Regions from separate parts of the Paenibacillus sp. CH40 genome, predicted to be linked through region 2. Evidence: riboswitches for the same ligand, from Rfam matches in the RefSeq annotation. Region 2 holds a riboswitch; each other region holds the start of a gene.
The links. A riboswitch is a leader RNA that binds a small molecule or an ion and turns the genes downstream of it on or off. The one in region 2 is predicted to bind cobalamin.
Positions count from the first base shown of each region.

Region 1: another riboswitch for cobalamin. It lies ahead of NLX73_RS12275 (ABC transporter substrate-binding protein); the one in region 2 lies ahead of NLX73_RS14170 (ABC transporter substrate-binding protein).
Region 3: another riboswitch for cobalamin. It lies ahead of cobJ (precorrin-3B C(17)-methyltransferase); the one in region 2 lies ahead of NLX73_RS14170 (ABC transporter substrate-binding protein).
Region 4: another riboswitch for cobalamin. It lies ahead of metE (5-methyltetrahydropteroyltriglutamate--homocysteine S-methyltransferase); the one in region 2 lies ahead of NLX73_RS14170 (ABC transporter substrate-binding protein).

Region 1 covers NZ_JANAVQ010000003.1:507,963-512,563, forward strand. The annotation lists gene NLX73_RS12265 (ABC transporter permease) at 1-436, opposite strand, end outside; gene nikB (nickel ABC transporter permease) at 451-1,380, opposite strand; gene NLX73_RS12275 (ABC transporter substrate-binding protein) at 1,396-2,976, opposite strand; cobalamin riboswitch at 3,194-3,397, opposite strand; gene NLX73_RS12280 (nucleobase:cation symporter-2 family protein) at 4,152-4,601, opposite strand, start outside.
Region 2 covers NZ_JANAVQ010000004.1:201,701-206,301, forward strand. The annotation lists gene NLX73_RS14160 (ABC transporter ATP-binding protein) at 1-365, opposite strand, end outside; gene NLX73_RS14165 (FecCD family ABC transporter permease) at 362-1,408, opposite strand; gene NLX73_RS14170 (ABC transporter substrate-binding protein) at 1,405-2,412, opposite strand; cobalamin riboswitch at 2,621-2,814, opposite strand; gene NLX73_RS14175 (histidine phosphatase family protein) at 2,937-3,698, opposite strand; gene cbiB (adenosylcobinamide-phosphate synthase CbiB) at 3,743-4,601, opposite strand, start outside.
Region 3 covers NZ_JANAVQ010000003.1:276,724-281,324, forward strand. The annotation lists gene NLX73_RS11230 (sirohydrochlorin chelatase) at 1-68, opposite strand, end outside; gene cobJ (precorrin-3B C(17)-methyltransferase) at 161-1,960, opposite strand; cobalamin riboswitch at 2,271-2,456, opposite strand; gene NLX73_RS11240 (LOG family protein) at 2,514-3,068, opposite strand; gene NLX73_RS11245 (uroporphyrinogen-III synthase) at 3,274-4,125, opposite strand; gene NLX73_RS11250 (GerAB/ArcD/ProY family transporter) at 4,227-4,601, opposite strand, start outside.
Region 4 covers NZ_JANAVQ010000003.1:305,218-309,818, reverse strand. The annotation lists gene metE (5-methyltetrahydropteroyltriglutamate--homocysteine S-methyltransferase) at 1-1,846, opposite strand, end outside; cobalamin riboswitch at 2,007-2,202, opposite strand; gene nrdG (anaerobic ribonucleoside-triphosphate reductase activating protein) at 2,385-2,882, opposite strand; gene NLX73_RS11370 (anaerobic ribonucleoside triphosphate reductase) at 2,879-4,601, opposite strand, start outside.

The DNA of each region.
Region 1 (4,601 bases), on a different contig from region 2:
GTACCGCAATAATCGCAAGGGTCATGTTAACAAAACCTGGGCCCAAAATGCCCACAATTGCCACCGTTAAAATAATATCAGGAAAGGCCAGTACACCGTCGATTCCCCGCATGATCAGCTGATCCACACGTCCACGCACATAACCAATGAGCAACCCTATAGGCAGACTGAAACACAACGTAGCTACAGTAATTGCACATGCGATTAGCACGCTCATCCGAATCCCGTAAATTAGCCTTGACAGCACATCCCGACCCAGATGATCCGTACCGAAAGGATATTTCCGACTGGGTGGTGCCAAACGGTTCAAAAGATCCACTTGAAGAGGATCATGAGGAGCGACCCATGGAGCCAATAGCCCAAGCAGCACGATCAGACCAAACAGTACGCCTCCTGCCAGCAAGCTCCCTTGAAAGGAAAGCCGTATCTTTTTCATTTTCAGCTTCCCCCTTAACGCAAACGCAGCCTCGGATCTATCGCCGTCTGGACCACATCCACCAAACACTGAACTCCTACAATTAAAAATACGGCGAAAATAACATATCCCTGAATCACCGGATAATCTCGCTGTGTAATTGCATCTATAAAATACTTGCCCAACCCCGGCCATGAAAAAATGGTCTCTACGATGACATTACCTGCCAGCATAAATGATAGATTGGTACCTAGCAGTGTAATTATAGGCAGAACCGCATGCTTAAATATCTCAAAAAACAGGATATGCATACGGGAAAAGCCTCGAGCCTTCGCTGCTTTCACAAAATTCCGGTCACCCAGCTCTAGCATTTGAGCGCGCAGTACACGGGCTTGCACAGCTCCCAAACCTGCACCAAGAGTCAGCGCTGGGAGCACTAAATGTATCCAATCCTCCCTTCCCATGGATGGGAGCCAGCCCAAGCGAACGGAGAATAGATAGATCAACAGAAACCCAAGCCAAAAAGAGGGGATCGACGATCCCAGCAGGGCGAACAGCCTGCCCAGACGATCCAGTGGGCCGCTGATTTTTAGCGAGGCAGCCAGCCCCAACCCCAGCGTAAGCACCGTCATGACGGCAAAGCCCGCAGCAGCTAGCTCCACCGTAGCAGGCAGTCTGTTCCACAGTTCGGCTAGCACGGATTCCTTGGATACATACGAGGTGCCCCAATGCCCTGTGAACACATCCCGCAGCCAGTTCACATATTGAATATGAAACGGTTCGTTTAAGCCCAGTTCCTGCCGTAGCGTCGTCAACGCCTCCTCAGAGGCAGGGACATTATGCGCGGTGAGCAAAATGGTAGCAGGGTCACCAGGAGCCAGCCGCATCAGTACAAAAGTCAGCGTGGATACAACGAATACAATGATGAGCAGCTGCGCCACACGTTCCAGTATAAAACGAATCATAGGATACGCCGCTCGTTATTCCGCAATATCGGATTGCGCTGTAATGTAGTAATACTCGATCGGATGGGGTGTAAAACCCTCTACCCCTTTTTTCACACCAAACACAATGTCAGGATGCACAATGAACGACTGTGGCAAATCCGTATTGATGATATTCAGCGCTTGTAGTGTCACAGCATTACGCTGCGCTGTATCCTTCGCCAGCTTCAAGCTGTTAAGAATACTCTCCAGCGGTTTGGAACTATAACGGCTTACATTGGCTTCGCTTTTCGAAGAATAAAACATGTCCATAAAATATTGTGGCTCTCCTGTATGAGCAGTAAGCATACTGTACATAGCAAAATCCCAATCGTTTTTGGTCAACGCCTCGTCGATATTTTCCACCTTGCGAATCTTGACCTGGATTCCCTCTTTCAGCAATTGGCTTTGGATGACCTCAGCCATAACAGAGAGCTCCGGACGCTGAGGAAAAGTCAGCAGCGTAACCTCGAACGGCTTGCCTTGCTTAGTCCATGTCCCTTGGGCGTCCTTCTGCCAGCCATCCTTCGTTAACAGCTGATCCGCCGTTCCGTCCAGCGCTTTACGCTCAACTTTACCGAAGGGAAGAATGCTCGGGAACGGACTGCTTGCTTCCGTACCGAAGCCCCTCATGACGGCGCTCACAATCGATGTGCGTGGAATCAGGCTGTCCACCACCTTACGGTTCGCCGCATCCTTGAATACTGGGGATTCCATATTGTACACGAGCATATGGGTGCGCAAGGAGGGAGCCGACAGCACTTGTAGCTTGTCGTTCTTTTTCAGTACCTCTGCGTTATCAACCGGAATATCCGTCGCTACGTCCACCTCGCCGGATTGCAGCGCCATCAGGCGCGAATTCCCGTCCGTAATGAACTTCATTGTCGCCTCAGCCAATCGTGCCTTTTCGCCCCGGTATCCGTCATAACGCTCTACGACCAAGGATTGGTCCTTGTTGAACGCTTTAATTTTAAAGGCGCCTGTCATCGCTGGGTAACTCTGCTCATCTTTCATCGATGCCACATCCAGTACAATCGTCGATGGATCAGCTAGATTGGACACCAACGCCGCATTCGGCTGGTTTGTCGTGATTTTCAAAGCCAGCGGGCCGCTTACATCAATGGACTTCACATTCAGTAAATCCTTCGCCAGATGGCTTTTCTCGATAGAGCGTAGCAAAGATGCTTTTACACTTGCTGCATCCATACTCTTTCCATTATGAAAAGTGACTTTATCCTGCAAGCTGAACGTCCAAACTGTAGGACTATCCTGCTTCCACTCCTTTGCCAGCCAAGCCACAGGCTCCAGCTTTTCATTCAAACGTACCAGTGTCTCACCTGCACCAGATCGCATCACATCCCAGCTATTATCTCCGTGCGGGTCAACACCTGACGGTTTCCATGTATACGCCATTACCAGCTTTTTACCTGTCGCCGTTTGTTGTGCTGACGCGTTCTCATCTTTGCCGGAGCTATTCGACGTCTTATTGCTAGTACATCCCGAAAGAGCCATAACTGCCAGTAACAGCATCACCCCTGTACATATCAACCATGAGCGCCTGCTACGATTGCTAATCATTCGATGAATCCCCCTCTATCTTGTAAAATCATATAAACCTAACGCAAAACGCGAAAAAAGCATTCCGGACCACTTGATCAGCAGTCAGAAATGCTTTCATTATAAAATGTCAAAACACACCTCGAAGCCAACTCCAAAAACATAGAAGGGGTCAGATCGGTTTCAGACATTCCGTATGCAGCACGCCTAACCACCTCCCCAGCATCCCGTGGGTCTGACAGTGATGTCAAAACAGGCAGGTCTCCTGACTCCAGGCGTATCTTTCAGGCCTTCCCGGTTCTTCACAGTTCCAGTGGCTGTTCTGAAAGCTCCAGCAGTATCCTGCTGATGCCTGTATACAGTGGCGGGCCCGTGTCGGAATCAACCGAACTTCCCTTTTAAGTGAGCACGCTCAATAACTATCCACATGGTCTCAACAAAACCCCGTACATAGAGTCGTCCGGCTCACACCTGTTTTCTTCCTTTATTTCTTTCCATTACGATCTTATTTTGTTGTCACAGGCTTGTCAATAAATGCTGTATAATAATTCAAATTTGAATGATATGGCGAGAATGAAGGTAATGGCTATTCATTGCGTGCACGAAATGAACGTGCTAAAATTAGGTATAGAGATAACCTTCGTGTCCGTATACTAAAAAGAGTCTTCGCCGCGCCAACGGCAAAGACTCTTAGGACTTGAAAGGCTGTGGATCACCACCACGGCGCGCTGCACAACTAAATGTTAATGCAAACGAAACCCACCGTTAGGGGCCAACCTAATTACGCGGTGGGTTTTCGCTTGTTCCGAAATTTCCGACGTAGCCAGCGATAAAGTTTACGAATACTAAACACCAGGCTTAGTAACGTAACCATCCAACGCAACACATCGTAGCACGATACAAGTGTGACCATCGGCTTCACCCCCTTTCGGGAAGCTGCACCGTGGTCCGAAAACATCCACCACTATTCAAAATCCATAATTTAGATTATATCATGCCTCTTCCTACCACTCTAGCAAATTCTTCTAGCGCATAAACTGGAAAACGCACCAAATTAGAGCTACCCATTTCATCCCGCAGCTTTATCTATATGTCCCCAGACGGCAAGGGGATCTACTATCTGGATAACTCCATGCCAAAAAGCCGGAAAAGAGGCATACGTCCTCTCTCCGGCTATCTTTATTTATTCCTAATCATCAAACCTTCTGTGGAACCTCCGAAACCGTCACGCTTTTGACCGATTCCCCTTGTTTTCTCGTCAAAACAATGTTCAAGACAATCGCTGTAATCGAACCCGAAACGATACCATTTTGCAGCAGCATTTTGGCAAAGCTCGGCAGCTGGTCGAACATTTGTGGCAGAACGGCAGAGCCTAGGCCCACGGCAATACTGCATGCTGCGATCAGCAGATTGCTTTCCTTCCGCAGATCCACTTCTGACAAAATAGACATGCCTGATGCAGCAACCGAGCCGAACATGACGATCATCGCCCCGCCCAGCACAGCGTTAGGAATCACTGTCGTTAAGGCAGCCAGCTTAGGCAGCAAACCGAGAACAACCATGATCCCGCCCGCAGCAAAAATAACGTTCCGCGATTTGACGCGTGTGAGTGAGATCAGGCCAACATTTTGCGAGAAAGCTGTATA
Region 2 (4,601 bases):
CTGCCTAACCAGTCCTGATGAGGAAAACGTCCCATTTCTACGACTTCCCTGACGGTGTATCCCACTGGAGGAAGCCCTTCCTGTTGGAGTACGGCTATGAGTCGGGAAAGCTCTTTTCTGCTGTAGCTACCGACCTTTTTGCCATAGATATGAACGTTTCCTGAAGTTGGCTGATCTACACCCGAAAGCAGATGCAGCAAGGTCGATTTTCCACTGCCGTTCGGACCAATAATCCCCCACCAAGTTCCTTCGTCGACGCTCCAGCTTATATTCTTTAACGCATGGAACTCTCCATAGGCACGTGTCAGACCCGCTACCTCTAATGCCCGATCACGCACTTTCTGTGATTCACTTTGTTCTGTCACAGCAGTTCCCCCCTGCGCAGCTTCTTGTTCCGATACAGGAGATATGCAAAGAACGGTGCCCCAACAAAGGCCGTCATCACGCCCAGAGGAATTTCCGTGGGGGCTAACAACGTGCGAGCCGCCGTATCTGCCCAAGCCATAAAAATGGCTCCACCGAGCGCAGATAATGGAACAATCATCCGGTAATCAGGGCCTGTCACCAGACGAATGATATGCGGTACAACAAGTCCCACAAAGCCAATCACTCCACATACCGAGACAGCGGCAGCTGTCAGCAGCGTGGAAATGATCAAAACAGATAGCTTTGTCGCATCTACATGAACTCCCATGTGAGCCGCCTGACGTTCACCCAAAGCCAATATATTCAGCACACGTGCCCGATTCCATAGAAATACCAGTCCTATGACCACATAAGGTAAAAGGATTCCTGTATATGACCAACCGCGCAGACTAAGACTTCCCATCGTCCAGTACAATATTTCATTGACCGTCTCCTTCGACATGGCTGTCAGAAAAGAAACAACCGCTCCCAGAAAGGATTGCATCACCACACCCGACAAAATGAGACTTTGTGTCGGAATTTTTCCACCTTCCCGTGCCAACGTCAGCACCATCCACAGCGTCAGCATTCCGGTCGTAAATGCCACTAGCGGCAGCGTCCATATGCCAACAAATGAAAATTGAAGGCCCCAATAGATCAGTACTGCCGCTCCTACCGAAGCCCCCGAGGATACCCCCAGTGTATACGGATCAGCCAAAGGATTACGCAGCACACCCTGAAATCCGGCTCCCGCCAGCGCCAGCGCTGCTCCTACCAACATTCCCAGTAACACTCGTGGCAATCTGACCTTCAAAATAATCTGCTCTGAGGATGTATTCCAATCCGGTGTAAACGTATCGCCTAACCACGGAAGGTGGTTAACCAGAATGCCCGTGATCTGGCTGACCGGAAGCTTGGCCGAGCCGATGCCAAGACAGAGCAGCAGCGTCAGCAACAGCAAGACAAGACCTGTCCCTCCAAAGCCGATCAGTTTACGGTTCATTTGAAAATTTCAGGATACACGCCCTTGGCCACTTCCTTGAGACCTTCCGTTACGCGTGGACCCGGACGACTGATCAAATTATCATCCACGGCAAACACCCGGTTGTGGCGAACAGCCGATATTTGATCCCATCCACTGCGAGCTTTAATGATTTCGCCGAGTGTTTGACCAGTTTTGTCGTCCTTGACACTTTTGCTGTACAAAATCACGTCAGGGTTGGCAGCAATAATATTTTCCTCACTAATTTGGTACCACCCCTTCTGCGTGGCACCTACATTTTCGCCGCCCGCCAACGTAATCAGCTCGTCCATAAACTCGCCTTTACCAACTGTCCAGCCTGGTGAAAACTCGACGTATACCCGCAGCTTCTGCCCTTTACCGATATTTTTAACTCCTTCTTTCACTTCCGCTACATCTGCTCTCATCTTGTCAGTCACCGCTCTCGCTTCTTTCTGATGATCGGTGATTTTCCCATACAATTCGATGTTAGCTATGACATCTTCAACTGTCTTCGGTTCCGTTTTAAAAATCATAATTCCCATGTCGCGCAGCTTGGTCGTAGCCTGTTCACTAAGTGATATCCCTGCAAAAACGACTTCCGGGTTAGCAGCAATGATCGCCTCTTCGTTCGGTTTCATAATACCGCCCACTTTAGGCTTTTTCGTAGCAGCTGCCGGGTAATCAGAGTAGTCGGAGACGCCAACTATTTCCTTATCCAGCCCGATGGCGAACAGCGCCTCGGTTTCTGCCGGGGAGACGGAAACGATTTTATCCGGCGCTTTTTTGAATGTAAATTCCTGTCCTGTTGCATCCTTAACTGTGAGTGGGTAAACTGTTTTGCCCGGAGGCTCTTGTGCGGTTACGGTCTTTCCTGGCTGCTGTGCAGAAGTCTGATTCTCTTTATTTTCAGCATTTTTTCCATTAGCGCCACATGCACTCAGCACAACTGCCAAAATCAGAACCAATAGACCTGTTGTCCAAACCTTTATTTTTTTTCCTGCCATGATTTGCACCCCTTCATAAAAAAATCGTTAAGAGCGTTACTTGAGCATCATCAGATATCTTCTAAATCCAGCCTTCTTTTCCTATCAAAAAACCCCCGCATCCTTATATCAGGACACAGGGGTCACGTTAGCGCAGATCGTGCGCAGGCGGCAGCTTCTTTCCGCACGGACAGTCACTGCGAACACGTCATCCTTTCCTCGAAGGATTATGGTGACAGGCGGACGGGCAGGTATCCTGACTTATGGTAAGATGCATGTCCTGAAATTCCTTCATATGCTTAGTAGCACATAAAGCAGGACTAACGGGCATGTTTCCATTTACAGTGGCGGGACCGCGCCGGACTTACACCGACTTCCCTTTTAACAGCGCAGGCAAGGGAAACCATAGTTTCATCACACTGCGCCGACCTCGTCTGCTGGATATTTGATGTAGTGGTAGTCAAGCCGTTCTTTTACTTGATGATTATAGGTTAAAATGAGGCGGCTTACAACCCAAACAGCCTCTTTATCCGCTGGTGTCTAACCTAATGAGGGAGCATTTCGGCTATGTAATTGTGCGGTCCTGCCAGCCTCAATTGAATCCTAAATGCTTCTCCCGGCTTCGGATTCAGACTCCAAAAATCATGGCCCGGTATCAGCATACAAGCTAACTGACGAATTACGCCACCATGCGTAACGACCAAAACAGAGAGCGGCCCAGCAGTCAAATCCATGGGTCGAACTTCCATAGCAACACGCCATTCATACAGAGAGTCAAGAAATTTCCGTAGACGATTCACAAAATCTGTCCAAGACTCTCCTCCAGGAGGGGTTATCCGTTGCGGCTCATCAATCCAAGCGCGATACAACGACACATCCTTGAGCATGTCATACGTTTTTCCATCCCACTCGCCAAAATGAAGCTCTCGCAGACGTGGTTCCATCATAGGAGACATAATAGATAGGGAACCTCCAGACGTCAATTCTGATTCCGGCACAATGATCTGCAAGGTCTGGCGACATCGCATTAAATCGCTGCAATAGATTCGAGCAAAGGACTGTCCCTGCAATTCTTCTTGCAAAGGCTTTAATTCCTGTTCTGCTCCCGGTAGCAAACCTATGTCGGAGTGTCCCAGATATCGACGTTCCTTATTCCATAAGGTTGTGCCGTGACGAACTAACACGAGTTCCATGTCCCAATGCAGATCTTCTTTAGCATAATACGGCACCTTACGATCCTCCTGTGAGTTCGGACTTTGTGCGTATTCTACTGTCCTTTTTGCTGCTATATCTTGTTTCAAGATCATGTCACTTCCTGCTCGATCATTATTCAGTGTGTCACGCCTCACCCTCACCGCACCCATCCCAAGGCAAAACAACCTGCGGCTCCTAACAAACACAATCCTACAAACATACTGGACACGGCGAACATCAGCTGGATTGTATGCCGTATATCTTTCGACTCTAGCGGTCGTATCCAATCGCCCATGTATGCACGAAAGGAGCGCACGCCATGATACACATTATAGCCTCCAAGACGAATCCCCAGTGCTCCAGCAACAGCTGATTCCGGGAAGCCACTGTTCGGGCTTGGGTGCAGACGAGCGTCTCGCTTGACTGTGCGCCAGCTTCTTGCAGCATCTCGCTTGTACATCCACGCCGCTACGACAAGCATTGCCGCTGTCAGGCGTGCTGGAATGTAGTTAGCCACATCATCTAGACGCGCTGAAGCCCAGCCTAAATGCAGATACTTTTCATTTTTATAGCCAACCATGGAATCGAGCGTATTCACAGCACGATAAGCCAGCGCCAAGGGTGCTCCCCCGATCAGGGCATAAAAAAGCGGGGAAATAATCGCGTCCACGATATTTTCAGCGACCGTTTCAACCGTACCGCGTACAATCTCAGGCTCATCAAGCTGTTGCGTATCCCGCCCGACAATCATGCCCAGCTCCCGCCGTGCCGCTGCCAGATCATCCGCCTGCAACGCTCGGTATACTGCCATTCCTGCATCCTTTAGTCCTTTGGAAGCAATCGTGGTCGCAATCAGCACCATTTCTGCGCCGACAGATAACCACGGATGAATCCAGGCAAGCAAGTGCAACAGCGCCCAGGCGAGCGCAAAGGAACCTCCCGCCACAATGAGTGGAAGCAGTATGCCCGCACGTTTTAGCCCTCGGTCACTGCGGACCTGGCGACGAATCGCTTTT
Region 3 (4,601 bases), on a different contig from region 2:
AATTCCAGCAGTTCCTGGTTCCCCTCCGGGTCCCGACTTCCATGTCCAACTAACAATATTGCATCCACTGCTGTTTTTTCCTCCTCTTTAATAGGGATAGCCTGCATGACGCCCTATTTTATATATATGCTTGTATCCAGTTCATCAGGCCTTCAGTCCATTAATCACCACAAACCGCATTCACTTCTACCGTTGCTGGTGCATCTTCATGCCGGAAACCCGCAACGACACCTACACGTTTAAAAAATTTATGAAAACGCTCATTCGGATGCCCTTTTTCCTTATATTCAGCGATGACGTTCTCCACAATGTCAGTAATTTGATCACTCGGAATCCCTTCCGCTACGGGCTGAGCGGCATGAGCATTGCGACCGAATTTTTTGCCACCAAGGAAGAGGTCGTATCCTCCCTTGCGATAGACGATGCCGATATCCTCTAGCACCGCTCCATAGCAGGCCATACCGCATCCATTCAAAGCAATGCTCGTTTCCTTGGGTGCCTGTAATCCGCCAAGTACAACCTGTAAATGCTCAGCCACAGGCACAGCGTCATCCTTCTCCATATTGCAGAAGTCGCACGCCTTCACCTTAAACACATCGCCAATCGGCATGACAATGAATCGTTCATCCCGCAGCCGTCCGACCAGTTCCTCGGGGTCTGCACACGGTACGCGCAGCACGATCTGATGATCTGGCGTGTATTCCAGCTCGCCGTCATCACCCGCTACCTCGGCGAGCAGCGCCATCTGGCGAGCGGTGAACTTCTTGTTTCCCACCCCCGGGGAAACGCCCACCTCAAATAGCGCAGGCTTGCCAAAGCCGCCTGTCGCCATCCCGACCGGGGCCCCCGCTCCGGCCACCGCTGACGTTCCGGCGGTGCTCTCGACAGTAGGCGCTTGCCCGCCCCAGCGAGCGTTGGCTGCGCCAGGCAGCTTGCCGCCAACAGCGAGGCGGCTTAGTGCCTCTGCCGCCAGCGATGCCGGGGCTGCTGCGCCGGTTTGCACAGCGGTCGTTGCCTGCACGGCAGCCATCGCTTGCGGGCGTGCCTGCGTCGCAACCGCAGCGCCGCTCGCGGAGGGTATAGCGGGCGTAGTCGGGGCTGCGCCTGCCTGCGGTGTATCCTCTTGTGCGCCCAGCGACCACGGCTCCGCTTCCGTGCGGAGACGCTGATGTGGCTTGAGCGCTTGCTCGGTCGCATCCAGCGTGTATTTGCGCTGATATCCGCGCGGAGTCACGATCAAGCCGTCATACACCGTTGTCGAGGAATTGCCGATGATTACAGTTGTCAGCATCCCGATGTCATGATTCAGCATATCTTCCAGCGTCGTTACAATAACTTGCTGACGTTCACGATAAGCACTTTTCACCAACCCAACTGGAGTTTGCGGATCGCGGTAACGCAGCAAAATGGACTGCGTCTCCACAATCTGGCGGGTACGCCGACCACTGCGCGGGTTGTATAATGCAATCACAAAATCGGCCGAAGCCGCTGCTTCTACACGCTTCACAATCGTTTCCCATGGGGTCAGATGATCACTCAGACTGATCGTGCAAGCATCATGCATAACTGGCGCCCCCAACAGTGAAGCACAGGACTGAATAGCCGATATCCCCGGCACGACTTCTACCTCAACCCCGTCCTCGCGTCGCCAGCCTTTTTGCATCAGCACTTCGTACACCAGCCCTGCCATACCATAGACTCCTGCATCTCCACTGGAAATGACAGCTACCTTCTTGCCCATCTCTGCTTGGCGAACCGCCTCCTGCGCACGGCTCACTTCCTCTGTCATCCCTGTGCGTACAATCTCTTGTCCGTTCAACAACGGACGGATCAAATCAACGTAGGTATTGTAGCCGATAATGACCTCACTTTCGGCCAGCGCATCCAGCGCCCGTTTTGTGATATGTTCCATATCTCCTGGTCCAAATCCAATCACCAGCAATTTTCCTAATGGGCTCATCGTGCTCCTCCTATTCACCCTTTTCAGGGCAGCTATCCTATCTATTTCAATGATTTATGGACATCCTGTAACTCAAAAAACCCCATCCTGCCCGGATGGGGTTTCTATGTACGTATCTCTCATCAGACGAACAAACAGCGTAAGAAGACACTATTTGTCTTCCTCCAGCCTGCCGTTGTTTTCCACCTGTCTGTTTACGCTTCAAACGCTGCTGCACGTTCATATCCACGCAAACCTCTAACCAACATGGAAAAAGCAACGTGTGCCTGATTTCCTGATTTCGTACACCCATCCTCTCCGCGAAGGTTAACGGTGCATACAGATCAAGGTAGGTCTCCTGGCTTGGCATCAACAGATTCTTTCGTCTTCCCCGTTTTTCACGAGTGACCATTTAAAAAAATCCTCTTCCTTACAGTGGCGGGACCGCTCGGGATTTGCACCCGATTCCCTGTTACCCTTTGCTCAACCGCAAAGGCACCTTGTCTGTCCGCTATTTGATTATGGGTCTTATCATAACCTTGCCTCAATCAGTTGTGCAAGCACGAAAAACGCTTTATTTCAAGTTCTCTGCTTTATTTTTTAACATATGTAGCAATTCGTCCGGGTCGGCAGAGATGCTTAGTAGCGCTGGATGCTCAGACCCAGTAAACCCTTCTTGCACGCTATGACGCACCATTTCTACTAACGGGTCAAAATATCCATTCACATTCAGCAGCCCAATCGGCTTGCGATGAATGCCAATTTGCGCCCAGCACAATACCTCGAACAGCTCTTCAAAGGTTCCCAAGCCACCCGGAAGGGCAATAAACGCATCGGCCATCTCGCTCATTGCCGCTTTACGCTCATGCATGCTTGCTACCTCAATAAATTCGGTAACCCCCCGATGAATGATCTCTGCATCAAATAACAGGGTGGGCATAATGCCAGTGACCTGACCGTCACCCGCCAGCATTCCATCCGCCACCTCTCCCATCAGCCCCCTACTGGAGCCACCGTAGATCAGACGGATATGATGGCGAGCCATGGCTTCTCCCAGCTTGCCTGCCGCTTCAACATATACCGATGAATGTCCAGGTCTGGACCCGGCAAATACACAAATAGAATTCATTAACGTCTCAGCTCCTGTCCTAAGTATCATGCATCGAAACTTATTCATTATATTAGCTAAATATTTTCGCTATAACAAAAATCTTTGTCGATGCATGTCCAATAAAAAAAGATAAAGACCTCGCAGGCCCTTATCTTTATTTTACGCTGTATCCAAAAATATAAGTTCATTTTTAGCATACTATATTTATAATTTCTATCTCATTTCAATGACCATTCACGATCTTCAAACCACAGCCATGCACCGAATCGTTATGTTCAAAATATTTGCCCAGCTCCACCATCATTGCGCCCATGCGCTCTTCGGTTGGAAACACGACTCGATCAATCCCCTCTTCCACAATAGACTGCGCAGTCACCTTCCCTACTGATACAGCAATCACATCCTCACGGAAAGCTTCCAATAATTCCTCAATTCGATTTTGCTCTCTCGCATATTGGGCTAAAAATCGAATTTGCGGACCACTCGTGAACGTAACAGCATCAACATTACGATGGATAACATCCTCCAGTAACGCCTGCAATTTTGCTTCCTCAGGTGGGATATGCTTATAAGGAAGTACCTGGCGGGTCACTGCCCCCTGCTCGTCCAGCCACTTTACCAACCGTGGGGCTGGATCGCCATGCAGTTGCAACAATACTTCTTTTCCCTTCAGATCGTATGGGGCGAAAGCTCCTGTCAATCCGATCAAACTTCCGTCCTCGTCTCGTACTGCTGGCGTAAAGCCACGCTTTTTGAGTCCATTGACCGTCTTGTAACCCCGCGCTGCAATGTTGGAAGATTGCAGCAACTCCATAATCTGCTCAGCCACGCCCATATCCTCTGCCATATCGAACAGGGCATCCAGCCCCATACCTGTCGTGAAGATGTACCAGTCCGGAGGGTGCTTCACCCACGATACAACAGCGTTGCGCAGCTCGATATCATCCAGAAAAACGGTACCCTGGGCCGGGCGCTGTACTGGCTCACCCCCCATCTTCACAACTAGCAGCGCCATTTCTTCTGCTTTACGGGGACCAGCAAGAGCGACTCTCTTGCCTGCCATGCGTTGTGCCATTCTGTTGCCTCCCTTGTAGATGTCGTATTTCTTTCTACCAAGTATACAATCAGAGGGGTAAAAGACAAATAAGAATTACTTTTCCGATGAATACAGTAATCTTATAAGTGGCCGTGTCCTGTTCTGCCTTCATGCTGGCTTTCTTTCTGACTACTGCTATCCCGCTCTCCGTTAGATGCCCTATCATCTCCGCCTTTCCCTTTAGATTTGGGTCGGAGCAACATCCATAGCAACAAAGGCATGATAACAAAAAAAATGATCATCACCGCGGTCCACTCCCGGCTGAACTCATAAATTTGCACAATGTTGGAGAACAGCATAAACGAACAGACATAGCCTAACAAACCTACGGGCCAAACCATCAGGCTCCCCCAGGCTTGGGCAAACATCCGCTTTACCGCCAAACTGGTAACGTACAGATCAACCCCAATCTTCGTAAGAAAAGTCGGTACAGTCAGTGCTGCCACGAACAAGTC
Region 4 (4,601 bases), on a different contig from region 2:
CAGGCTCATCGACCTGAATCATGCCGATGCCCGCTTGTTCCAGTGCCTCTACCTCTGCCCGTAGTGCCAGAGCCAACTGTAAAGCAACTTGACTGCGTGGAATATCATTACGTTCGAAAGACCAGTTCAAAATGGTCACAGGACCCGTAAGCATTCCCTTAACAGGCTTGGAAGTTAACGATTGGGCGAATGCCGTTTCTTCCACGGTCATGGGCTGATCGAAGGAAACGTCTCCGTATATAATCGGCGGTTTGACACAGCGGGAGCCGTAGGACTGCACCCATCCGTTTTGCGTAAAAGCAAAGCCGTTCAGCTTTTCGCCAAAAAATTCAACCATGTCGGTCCGCTCAAATTCTCCATGTACAAGCACGTCAATGCCAATGTCCTCTTGGATATCAATCCATTCCTTGATTTGCTGTTGGATGAACGTTCGGTATTGCTCGGCAGACCATTCTCCTTTGCGATAGTGCAGGCGGGCCTTGCGGATCTCGGCGGTTTGCGGGAAGCTACCAATGGTCGTCGTAGGCAGTGGAGGCAACTTTAGCTTATTTTGCTGAATCTCACGACGCTCGGCGAAAGGAACGCTGCGTGACAGAGGCTCTTTGGCCAACAGGTCGGCCAGATCGGCAGCTGTCTGTACGCGTGCCGCTGAACTGTTGAAACGGGCTACCGCATCTGTACTTTGTCCAAGCTTGGTGAGTGCGGATGGATCGTGTTTGCCAAGTGCAGCCGTCAGGATGGCGATTTCCTCTAGCTTTTCATCAGCAAAGGCCAGCGCTTGCACCAGCTCCTTGTCCAGCTTGTGCTCTGCCTCCAGGCTGACTGGCACATGCAGCAGACTGCATGATGGCTGTACGATAAGCTGCTCGGCAGTGGTCTGTTCTGCTAACTGACCCAGCAGAGCAGCTACAGCGTTCAGGTCGCTGCGCCATATATTGCGTCCGTCAATGACACCAGCGCCCAGCGTTTTTCCTTTAGGAAAGCCATGCTGCAATATATGCTGAAGATTTTCGCCATCATCATACACAAAATCAAGACCCAGCCCCTGTACTGGAAGTACGGACAGACGCTCATAATGATCTAGGCTGCCAAAGTAGGTTTGCAGCATTATATTTAAGGAGGGCGCAGCTTGGTTCAAAGCTTCATAGACTTCCTGGATAATGTCCAGATCCTCTACTGGGAATGAGGTGGTCAGGACAGGTTCATCGATTTGGACCCACTGAACACCTTCTGCTGCTAGTTCAGACAGGACACGGGTGTATAAAGGCAGGAAGGTTCTTATAATAGAGGCAAGCTCCTTACGATCATAGCCTTTGGAAAGGGTAACGAATGAATAGGGGCCGATGAGGACCGGTTTCCCATCAATACCTAGTTCTTGTTTTGCTTCACGATAAGCCTGTAAAGGTTTATTTTCAGTGAACACCGGAACTGCATTCGCCAATTCAGGAACGATGTAGTGATAATTGGTATTCATCCATTTGGTCATTTCACTGGCGGTTGCTCCCTTCTGTCCACGAGCGATCCCGAAATACACGGATAGAGGAACCGGACCCGCGGGACGATAGTTGAACCGTTCGGGAACCAGACCGAACATCACAGATGTATCCAGCATGTGATCGTAATAGGAGAAGTCTCCGACAGGAATGCGATCAATCCCCTTGTCCCGCTGCTTGCTCAGATGCTCCAACCGTAATCTTTTCATCTCCGTCTGCAGTTCGCTTTCGTTAATGCTGCCGTTCCAGAAGCGTTCCAGTGCTTTCTTCCATTCCCGATTTTCGCCGATACGCGGATATCCCAGATTACTGCTAATTAAGCCGGACAATTCAGGCCATTCAATAATGGACATGTACTTTTCCTCCTAGCGGGTAGCTGTTTTACTTTTACGTACCAAAAAAGGCATTCTTCCCCCAAGGTTAAAAATAAGTAAGGGAAAGAATGCCTCCGTGATTAAAAAATCAAAAATACGGCGACTGCTCTTAACACCTCCCTATCTTCCGTAGGTACTTGCGATGTTGTTAAAATAGGCAGGTCTCCTGACTTACGGATCATGACGCTCAGCATTCCTTCCCGGTCTGTGGACCAGTGGATATATGAACAGCTGAAAGTTCCCCGTTTACAGTGGCGGGACCGTGCCGGATTTGCACCGGCTTCCCTTTTAAGCCTGATCTGAATAGAACAGACACCTATCTCCAAGCTATGCGGTTAAGGTATGACGAATAATTATGCACTCGTATACTTGTTCACCATCATAAGTGAAACTTACAGGATGCGCAATAGAAACTCCAATGGAATCTGTTAGCCATATGAAAAAAGACAAGCCTTACCCATGATGGGGGCTTGTCTTAGATTAGATATAGCATCTTGCTTGCTGGGTAAGCATCGCCTTATGTCAATGAAACGGCATAACCTGCCTGAATACTGGCTTTCACATCTACCAGACGCTGGTTGCGACTGCCCCGGAAGGGAAGGGTCAGGTCCTTTTGCTGTTCTACAAAACGACCGTCCACAATCACATCGCACAAAAGCGCCAGTTCCTGTCGCTCCGGATCTGTGAGTAGATCTTCATAGACAAAGCCAGTGTAAGCCCACACGGTTCGGTCGGGACAGGCTTCGCGGAAGTCACGCACAAATTGCGAGCATTCTGCTGCTGAGAAAAACGGGTCTCCCCCGCAGAGAGTCAGTCCGTCCAACAACGGATTTTCCATGATGTCACGAATGACCTCCTGTTGTCGTTGGGGGGTGAATGGCTCGCCTGCACGGAAGCTCCATGACTCTGGATTAAAGCATCCAGGACAGGCATGACGGCAACCGCTAATGAACACAACGGTGCGCAGGCCGTATCCTTCGTTCAGAGATTCCGGAATGTAGCCACACAAATTCACTTATGTTTCACCCGGTCTCGAACTTCTGCCTGTTTTGCGGCATTAAAGCGAACGGTATAATCTCCTGTCAGATATCCGGTTACCCGACGTAAGCGCTGAAAGTGTGTGTGCTCCTCATCTGTGCCGCATTGGGGGCAGCTTGTCCCGATAATCCCTTCATAACCACATTCCGTACAACGATCCACCGGATGGTTGATGGAGAAATAGCCGATGTTCTGATGCAGCGCGTACTGAACAATTTTAAGAAACGCATCCGGGTTATTCCGCGCATTACCGTCCAGCTCAATGTATGAAATCGCACCAGCGTTGCATAGGTTATGGAACGGAGCTTCCAAGCTGATTTTACGAGCAGCCGGGAGCGTGTAATACACGGGAATATGAAAAGAATTCGTGTAATATTCTCGATCATTTACCTCAGGAATAATCCCGAAATCACGTTGATCCAGCAATGTGAACTTGCCCGACAGACCTTCGGCAGGCGTAGCGAACAATGTAATATTTAAATTGTGATATTCACTCATTCGATCGCAATACACGCGCATGGAAGTGATGATTCGCTGTGCCTCTCGGTATACAAAATCATCCTCCCCGTGGTGTTTCCCATATAGTGCCTTCATGCACTCAGCCAGCCCGATGAACCCGATCGAAAGCGTACCGTGTTTTAGTACGCCTCCCACCTTGTCATCTGGTGCCAGTTGTTCTCCACCTTCCCATACCCCTTCGCGCATCATAAAGTCCGAGGCTTTGGCCGGTTGGCTGGTCTGGATTTGATAGCGATGAATTAGGCCATCTACCGCAATGCGCATAACTTCTTCTAGTCTCGCATCAAAGCGATCACGGTCAGGTGTCAGGCGTTTGCCTGTGCAAATACCATACTCAATGCCAAGCCGCACCAGATTAATGGTATTGAAGGAGAGATTCCCCTTGCCACTCTGCCGGTTTCTACCGAAACGGTCAGAAATGGTGCGGGTACGGCAACCCATTGTCGCTATAATGGTGTCTGGATCATCAGCACGGTAAAAAGGCAAGTTGAAGGTGGCATCCACATTCACAAAATTGGGATACATCCGTCTGCTAGAGCATTCTACCGCCCGTAAGAACAAATCATAATTGATGTCGCCTTCTGCCTGGTTGATTCCCTCTTTACATTGGAAAATATGTTGTGGAAAAATAGGAGTTTCCCCGCTGCCCAAGCCGCGAATAGTGGCCTCCAGCAGCGATTGAGTAACAAGTCGTCCCTCAGCAGACGTGCACATTCCGTAATTCAGTGAAGTGAATGGAATCTGTCCCCCCGCTCGACTGCTCATGGTGTTCAGGTTATGAATGAGCGATTCAGCAGCCTGCCGGGTTTCCGTCTCCGTTTCTTCGCGTGCGAATGCGTAGGAACGAGGGCAGACTTCTTGCAAATGGGGATTGGCCATATGTAGTTCGTCGTCAGACAGACTGGATTCTATCTCTTCCTCGAACAACCGGAGTCCCTTGCGCAGATGCTTGCGGAAGGACCGGGCAACGTATGGGGCAAGGTCCCAATCGATTTTATTGGCAGAGACACCTCCGAATTGGCTGTTTTGCTGAGACTGGAATATGATGGCGACTAGTGCCATAGCAGACATAATCGTTTGCGGTGTGCGCACAGAGCCGTTGCCTGTATTGAAGCCGTCTCGCAGTAAACGACCAAAAGGGATAAAGATACAATTTGTAGTTCCGAGTGCATATTGG